2 regions of the Pseudoalteromonas sp. MEBiC 03485 genome follow, and region 2 is predicted to be linked to the other one. Evidence: predicted binding sites of a transcription regulator. Region 2 holds the regulator's gene; the other holds the start of a gene.
What was found. Region 2 encodes FliA, which starts transcription of late flagellar genes. Its sites were predicted from a motif close to CTAAAGNTNNNNNNNNNNNNGCCGATA; they were not measured.
Positions count from the first base shown of each region.

Region 1: a site for FliA is predicted at 2,169-2,195, ahead of pomA (flagellar motor protein PomA). Genes of this name have one in related genera too.

Region 1 covers NZ_SGBT01000001.1:43,131-47,563, reverse strand. Annotated here, with positions in the region: gene dxs (1-deoxy-D-xylulose-5-phosphate synthase) at 1-762, opposite strand, end outside; gene ispA ((2E,6E)-farnesyl diphosphate synthase) at 852-1,739, opposite strand; gene xseB (exodeoxyribonuclease VII small subunit) at 1,744-1,986, opposite strand; gene pomA (flagellar motor protein PomA) at 2,259-3,026, shown strand; gene EVU92_RS00205 (flagellar motor protein MotB) at 3,030-3,953, shown strand; gene EVU92_RS00200 (hypothetical protein) at 4,089-4,433, shown strand, end outside.
Region 2 covers NZ_SGBT01000001.1:3,486,413-3,490,845, reverse strand. Annotated here, with positions in the region: gene flhF (flagellar biosynthesis protein FlhF) at 1-730, shown strand, start outside; gene EVU92_RS16030 (MinD/ParA family protein) at 723-1,583, shown strand; gene EVU92_RS16025 (RNA polymerase sigma factor FliA) at 1,610-2,320, shown strand; gene cheY (chemotaxis response regulator CheY) at 2,361-2,744, shown strand; gene EVU92_RS16015 (protein phosphatase CheZ) at 2,762-3,529, shown strand; gene EVU92_RS16010 (chemotaxis protein CheA) at 3,545-4,433, shown strand, end outside.

The DNA of each region.
Region 1 (4,433 bases), 3.4 Mb from region 2:
GATTGGGCCGATGTAATTTAGGCCTAACTCTTCAAAGAAAGTACCTGGAATGACCATACCTTTTAAATGTTCTTCCATTCGACTGGCAAGCTCTTTCACAGGTGGTAAGCCTGAAAGAAGTTTTTTGCTACCTTCACGAATATTGGTGTAGAAGCTACCAGACAAAATACGTGCAAAGTGATTGTTTAGTGCACCCACGTTTTCAGAGATCGACATTTCATTATCATTTAAGATAATTAGCACATTAGGGTTTACATCACCCATGTGGTTCATCGCTTCAAATGCCATACCTGCAGTAATCGCACCATCGCCAATAACAGCAACTGTTTTACGATCTTTACCTTCTTTTTCAGCAGCAATGGCCATACCTAGTGCAGCCGAAATTGAAGTGCTCGAATGACCTACACTGAAGGTGTCGTAAGGGCTTTCTTCACGGAATGGGAAAGGGTGTAAGCCGTCTTTTTGACGAATAGTATGCATTTGGTCACGACGACCAGTTAAGATTTTGTGTGGGTATGCTTGATGACCCACGTCCCATACTAAACGATCTTCAGGCGTGTTATAAACATAATGAAGCGCAACCGTTAGTTCAACAGTGCCTAAACCTGATGCTAAATGACCACTACTTTGCGAAACTGAGTTAAGTAGGTATTCGCGTAACTCTTTACTAAACGCAGGTAACTTGTCTTGCGCTAAATCACGCAGTTGTGCTGGTTCGTCAACCAAACTTAATAATGGATACTTGCTACTATCAAGTGTCATGATTTTATATACATCCTTCGCTAACCAGAGTGCATTATAGCCCATTGCTGCTCTGATTTTTTAGTTATTTTGTCTTTCTTTTTTAGGCATTAATAATTACGTTCAACGATATAGCTAGCAAGGCTTGCCAGTTCGCTGGTGTCGTAATCAATTGCCTCAAGAGCTTGATGAGCTTGAGCTAGTAAGTCTTGTGCTTTTTGCTTTGCACCTGCCATTCCCAATAAAGCAGGGTAAGTTGCTTTATTGGCGGCAATATCTGAACCTTGTGGCTTACCTAATGTTTCAGTATCAGCTTCTACATCTAGGATATCGTCTTGTACCTGAAAAGCCAGACCTATTGCTTGGCCGAATAAGTTCAACTGCTTTAGAGTATGTTCATCGCAGCTATTAGCACTTAATGCACCAAGTGTAATTGCACAGTTTAGTAAGGCGCCCGTTTTTAACTGATGAATACGCTCTAGCTGAGACACGCTAATTTCTTTATCAGTCGCTTCTATATCCAGTGCCTGTCCACCTACCATACCTTCAATACCTGAGGCTTTGCTTAACGAGGCTATCATTTTTACCTGCTGGCTCGCAGGAACTGAAAATCGGTGGTTGGCGATTAAATCAAATGCTAGTGTTTGTAATGCATCACCAGCGAGTATTGCTTGCGCTTCACCATAGACAATATGACAGGTGGGACGACCACGTCTTAAGTCATCGTCATCCATTGCAGGTAGGTCATCATGGACTAATGAGTAGCTATGAATACATTCAATGGCAGCAGCAAGAATATCGAGATCGGCCTTGTTAGCACCCATCATTCGGCCCGTCGCATATACAAGGTAAGGACGTAAGCGCTTACCACCATTTAAAACACCATAATGAGTAGCTTCTTTAATGTTCTTTTCGGTATTAAGTGGCTGTGCGAAATAGCGATTTAAATGTGCCTCAACGTCTTCTCGAGCGCGTTGTAATTGTTCTTTTAGTTGCACTTAATTAGTCCAAGTTTGAATCAAAATTGCTAAGAGGAGCTTGGCTATCGTTACCCATTAAGATGGCAACTTTTTGTTCGGCTTGTTGCAACTTACCAGATGAAGCATTCGCCAGCGCAATACCACGTTCAAATTGTTTTAGTGATTGTTCTAAAGACAATTCACCTTGCTCCATTTGTGCAACTATTTGAGATAATTCATCCAGCGCTTCTTCAAAGCTTAGGTTTTCTGGTTTCTTTGTTGCCATTGTGGCCTCGATAGCTGTTAGAAAGTGAGGCCAATTTTAGGGGGAATGCTAAACTAGGTCAAAGAATGATGTGTTTTTTTACGCATAATCCATTTTCAATATGTTATTTTTACGCTTTTACATACAGCTTAAACTTGTAGCTTAAAAATCTTACATTAAAATATAATTAATTCATTTAATGATTTAAGTATTTCAATTGCTTGCCGATAAGCAGTTAATAATAAAAATTTGATGCCTGAGGGTGTCGTGTAATTGTTCCTCTGGAGGGGTATGTGGATTTAGCAACCATAATAGGTATTCTTGGTGCCATAGGCTTAATTGCTATGTCGATGGTGTTAAGTAGTGACGGCCAAGTTGCAATGTTTTACAACACGCCTTCGGTGGTCATTGTATTTGGTGGTTCGATTTTTATCGTGTTATCGAATTTCACCATGGGGCAATTTTTGGGCATAGGTAAAGTGGCTGCTAAAGCCTTTATGTTCAAAATCGAATCTCCAGAAGAATTAATTGAAAAAGCAGTAGAATTAGCTGACTCAGCACGTAAAGGTGGTTTTCTAGCATTAGAAGAAGCCGAAATCCCCAACGGTTTTATGCGTAAAGGGGTGGATATGTTAGTGGATGGTCATGATGCTGATGTTGTTCGTGCCACGCTGCAAAAAGATATTTCTCTCACCGCTAATCGTCATGAACTTGGCGCAGGCTTATTCAAGTCACTTGCTGATATTGCCCCTGCGATGGGTATGATCGGTACGCTAATAGGTCTGGTTGCTATGCTATCAAACATGGATGACCCGAAAGCAATCGGTCCTGCGATGGCGGTTGCACTTTTAACAACATTATATGGTGCTTTCTTAGCAAACGTTGTAGCAATTCCTATTCAGGTAAAGCTAGAACTACGTAAAGATGAAGAAGCTCTTAACCAACGCTTAATTCTCGATGCAGTACTAGGTATTCAAGATGGCCAAAATCCGAAAGTCATTGAAGGTATATTGAAAAATTACCTAGCTGAATCAAAACGTAAAGTTGATACCGAGGAGTAGGGCATGTCCGATCAAGAGTGCAAATGTCCACCACCAGGTTTACCAGCCTGGATGGGAACCTTCGCAGATTTAATGTCATTATTAATGTGCTTCTTTGTACTCTTACTTGCTTTCTCGGAAATGGATGTACTGAAGTTTAAGCAAATTGCTGGTTCAATGAAGTTTGCATTTGGTGTGCAAAACAAAATTGAAGTAAAAGATATTCCAAAAGGGACCTCGGTAATAGCAATGGAGTTTACCCCTGGTAAACCTGAACCTACCCCTATCGAAACGATTCAACAACAAACTGTAGAAATGACTCAGCAAATGCTTGAGTTTCAAGCTGGTGATGAAAGCTCTGCCGGTGGTCGTCAAGAGCAACGTGGTAATAAGCGTGGTGGTGAATCGCAAAGTACGGCTCAGCAACAAGCATTGGAGCAGTCAATTTCTGCGGCTGACCAAGAACAGACTAATGAGCTTGTGAAGAAAATTGCCCAGCAGCTTGAACAGCAAATTATGGATGGTGCGATTGAACTTGAGTCATTAGGTCAACAAATTATTATTCGCATCCGTGAGAATGGCTCATTCCCATCTGGCAGCGCCTTTTTACAGCCTAAGTTTAAGCCTATTATTCGTGATATTGCGACACTATTAAAAGATGTGCCGGGTGAAATAACCGTGTCAGGACATACTGACGACTTCCAAGTATCAAATGAGCTTTATACTAATAATTGGGATTTATCTTCAAAACGTGCAGTTGCCGTTGCAAGCGAAATGGAAAAAGCCCCTGGTTTTGATAAATCTCGTATGATGGTTGTAGGTCACGCAGAAACTAGGCCTCTTGTACCGAATGTGACTGATGAAGATCGCAAGCGGAATCGTCGTGTCGAAATATCTATCATGCAAGGTAAAGCTCACGAATCTGACCCTATTGATGTAAGACAATAAATCAATTAAAGTGAAACTTCATTAACACATGTAATGGAGTATAAAAATGAAAAAAGTTGATAAGTACAGCTATATGCCAGGTAATGGCGGCGGTGGCGATGACAATGATGATGGTAAAACGCAAGGTGAGTAACTTTGCCTCATTGGATTGATTCTGTCATTGTGACATTAGATCATAGCTGGGTGTTCATTCTGAGCCCGGCTATTTTTGTATTTTATCTTCGTAAAGATTGGCCCGCACTTTACTTTGCTGTTATCACGGCAGCCTTCTTCTTGTTCGGAACTCTTATTTATTCTGCTCTAAAAGCATTTGATGATATTTATGTGTGGCGCTATGTTGTGTGGGCTTTTAATGATATTGCTTGGATGGCTTTAATTGCCTACTTGGGGATTAAAGACAAAGTCTATTTATGGCAAAGTGCTTTAGGGCAACTGGTCGTTATAATGGCTCCCATATTACAGTTGTTTCGTTTAGTCGAT
Region 2 (4,433 bases):
AGCATGGCAAGCGCTGCTGCAAATGGTTGAAAACCAAATGCATACAACTAACAACGAAATCCTACGCCAAGGTGGAGTTTTTGCACTAGTTGGTCCAACGGGCGTTGGTAAAACAACCACAGTTGCTAAATTAGCAGCACTTGGAGCACAAAAATATGGTGCTGATAAAGTTGCACTGATCACCACTGATACATACAGAATTGGTGCCTACGAACAATTGGCTACTTATGGTCGTATTATTGGTTGTGGTGTAAAGCAAGTAAAAGATGCGAATGAATTAGCTGAAGTGTTATACCATTTACGTAATAAGCGTCTAGTATTAATAGACACTGCGGGTATGAGCCAACGAGATTTACGCTTAACTGAACAATTAAACACCTTAATGCGTAATCAGCGTGTTGATATTCGTAGTTATTTAGTATTAAGTGCTACAGCGCAGATAAATGTGTTGCAAGAAACCGTAAGACACTTTAAAAAGGTTCACCTAAGTGGCTGTATCTTCACTAAATTGGATGAATCTTTAAGTTTAGGTGAGATTATTAGCATAGCGATTCAAAATCGTCTGCCAATAGGGTATCTTACTAACGGTCAGCGCGTTCCTGAGGATATTCGCGTAGCGAATGCTGAAAAACTAGTGAAAAAAGCTGAACAATTGTATTTAAAACGAGCAAAAGCACAACATTCAAGACGTCAAGCAGTAGCGTCGAACACAGTAGGGATGTATGATTAACACAGTATTAGATCAAGCAAGCGGCCTGCGCAAAATGAATCAAAATAATAATAGTGGCGTTAAAGTTATCGCTGTTACTGGCGGTAAAGGTGGAGTGGGTAAAACCAACGTCTCACTCAACACCGCAATCGCATTAGGCCAGCAAGGAAATCGTGTATTAGTATTAGATGCCGATTTAGGTTTGGCAAACTGTGACGTGATGCTTGGCCTTCGTGTTGAACGTAACTTATCTCATGTTTTGTCGGGCGAGTGTGAGCTTGATGAAATTCTCGTTGAAGGCCCTGCAGGAATCAAAATTGTACCAGCAACGTCTGGTTCTCAAAGTATGGTTGAATTATCGCCATCTGAGCATGCAGGTCTTATACGTGCATTTAGCGAGTTAAACACTGAGTTTGATATTTTAATTGTTGATACCGCCGCAGGTATTTCAGACATGGTATTAAGCTTTTCTCGTGCAGCCCAAGACGTTGTTGTAGTTGTATGTGATGAACCCACCTCAATTACTGATGCTTACGCACTTATAAAAGTACTTAGCCGTGAGCATGGCGTATATAAATTTAAAATTGTTGCCAATATGGTGCGCAGTTTGCGTGAAGGGCAAGAATTATTTGCTAAACTTTCAAAAGTAACGGATCGTTTTTTAGATGTTTCGATGGAGTTAGTAGCAACCATTCCTTATGACGAGAACATGCGTAAGTCTACGCGCCGTCAAAAAGTAATCGTTGAATTATTCCCGAATTCACCAGCAGCGGTGGCGTTTAAAACATTAGCAACAAAAGCAGTTAAATGGCCGATCCCTAATCAACCGTCTGGCCATTTAGAATTTTTTATTGAAAAACTAGTAAACGGCTAACTATGACAACATCGGTGAATAAAGCGATGGGATATCAATCAGCACAAAATTTAAATGCGATTGTTGAAAAACATGCCTCTTTAGTGAAAAAAGTGGCGTGCCATCTAATTGCTCGTTTACCTGCCAGTGTGCAACTCGATGATTTAATTCAATCAGGCATGATAGGCCTGATTGAAGCGTCAAAAAACTTTGATGCTAGCAAAGGTGCTAGTTTTGAAACCTTCGCAGGTATTCGTATTCGTGGTGCTATGCTGGATGAAATTCGCCGAGGTGACTGGGCTCCACGTTCAGTTCACCGAAATGCCCGCCTAGTGGCAGAAACCATTGCCGAATTAGAGAGCACGTTAAATCGTGAACCAAAAGACACTGAAGTAGCTGAAAAACTTGATATTACACTGGATGAGTACCATCATATTCTACATGATGTAAATTCTAGTAAAGTATTAGGCATTGAAGACTTAGGCGTGGATGAAGATGTCATCACACCAGTAGGTCAGGATTTAGGACTAGACAAACCGTTTAATAACGTTAAAAATGAGCGGTTTAACCAGTCTCTATTAACGGCTATCCAATCGTTACCAGAAAGAGATGCTCTCGTTTTGTCTTTGTACTACAACGACGAAATGAACTTAAAAGAAATAGGACACATACTCGATGTTAGCGAGTCGCGTGTGAGTCAAATACATGGTCAGGCGATGATTAAGCTCAAAGCAAAAATCAATGACTGGATTAATTAGTAGTAAGTAAATAAAGGTTCAAACCTCACCGGAGGATGTTTTGGATAAAAACATGAAAATTCTTGTTGTTGATGATTTTTCTACAATGAGACGTATCATTAAAAATCTATTAAGGGATTTAGGTTTTACCAATGTGCAGGAAGCTGACGACGGTTCAACAGCATTGCCAATGCTACAAAATCAAGAATTTGATTTTGTTGTAACAGATTGGAACATGCCTGGTATGCAAGGTATTGATTTGTTACGCGCAATTCGTGCTGATGATAGCCTTAAGCATATTCCTGTGTTAATGGTGACAGCTGAAGCGAAAAAAGAACAAATTGTTGCTGCTGCTCAAGCAGGTGTTAATGGCTATATCGTTAAACCATTCACTGCTGCGACACTTAAAACCAAATTGGAAAAAGTGTTTGAACGTTTAGGTTAATCTAAGGGGAGAGGCTTATGTCAGCACTTGCTGCGCCTCAAATAAGTTTAGAGCAAGCTCGTCAACTTGTTGAGTATCTTGAAAATGGTGAACAAGAAAAAGCTGATAAGCTAATTCTTGATGCTGCGTCAAAAGAGCAATCAGAGTTGTTTGCTGAAGTCGGTAAATTGACGCGTCAACTTCATGAAGCGTTAAAAAACTTTGACCTAGATACTCGTCTCGCTGATTTAACTACCGACGCTATCCCAGATGCTAAGCAGCGCTTAAATTATGTTATGGAAATGACAGAGAGTGCCGCCAATAAAACTATGGATGCAGTTGAAGCAAGTTTACCGATAGCGCAACAACTTGCTGATGAAATTGCTGCAATTAAGCCTACTTGGGATCGTTTAATGAACCGAGAAATTGAACTCGGTGAATTTAAATCGTTATGTCATAGCCTAGATAAGTTCATGAATAACTCGCACACAAAAACCGATGAGCTTCAAGGCTTGATGACCAATGTGCTGATGGCGCAGGATTATCAAGATTTAACTGGACAAGTTATTCGTCGTGTCATTGAACTAGTGCGAGAAGTAGAAGACAGTTTAATTAATCTCTTAACTGTGTTTGGCAGTCAAGAAGATGGTCATCAACAACAAGAAAAACAGGCCATAGAAAAAGCACCTGCACCAAGTGACACACTAGCAGGTCCTGAAGGGCCGATTATTGATAAAGAGTCTCGCGATGATGTTGTTTCAGGACAAGATGAAGTCGATGATCTATTATCAAGTCTGGGCTTCTAAGAGGAGAGTAGCTGCATGAGCTTTGAAGTCGATGAAGATATATTACAGGATTTCCTTGTTGAAGCAGGAGAAATCTTAGAGCTATTGTCGGAGCAATTAGTTGAGCTTGAAAACAACCCAGAAGACAAAGATCTATTAAACGCCATTTTTAGGGGCTTCCACACTGTTAAAGGTGGTGCAGGTTTCTTAAGTATGACTGAACTTGTTGATGCTTGTCATGGCGCAGAGAATGTTTTCGATTTATTACGCCAAGGTGTACGCACTGTTACGCCTGAGCTAATGGACGTAATATTACAAGCCCTTGATACTATTAATGAAATGTTCGCCACGATTCAAAATCGCGAACAACCAGAGCCTGCAGATCCAGCCCTATTAGAAGTCCTTCATAAATTAAGTCAGCCGCCTACTGCAGAAGAGCTTGCAGGTGAAGATTTATCTGTAGCAGAGGACGTTGCAGTTGCACCTGAAGAACCAGCAGTTGAAGAGGTTGTTGTTGATACGCCTGAAGTCACAGCAGATACAGCAACAGACAACATCGATGAAGATGACCCATTTGCGTTCGATATGTTATTTGATGGCGGCGGTCTTGCTGATAGCAGCGCTGAGTCTCAAAATATTGACGAAATCACTGAAGATGAATTCGAAAGCCTGTTAGATGAGCTGCATGGAAAAGGCCAAGGACCAGCAGCATCTGCTCCTGAGTCAAATAGCAGTGACAGTGATGATATTACCGATGATGAATTTGATAGTTTATTAGATGAATTGCACGGTGTTGGTAATTTTGGGGAAGTAAAACAAGATAATACTGCCAAGCCTGAAGCTACAAGTTCTATTGAGCCAGCCTCTGCCACCCCTACTGCGGAGGCAGCAAGCAGCGATTCAGACGATGAAATTAGTGATGATG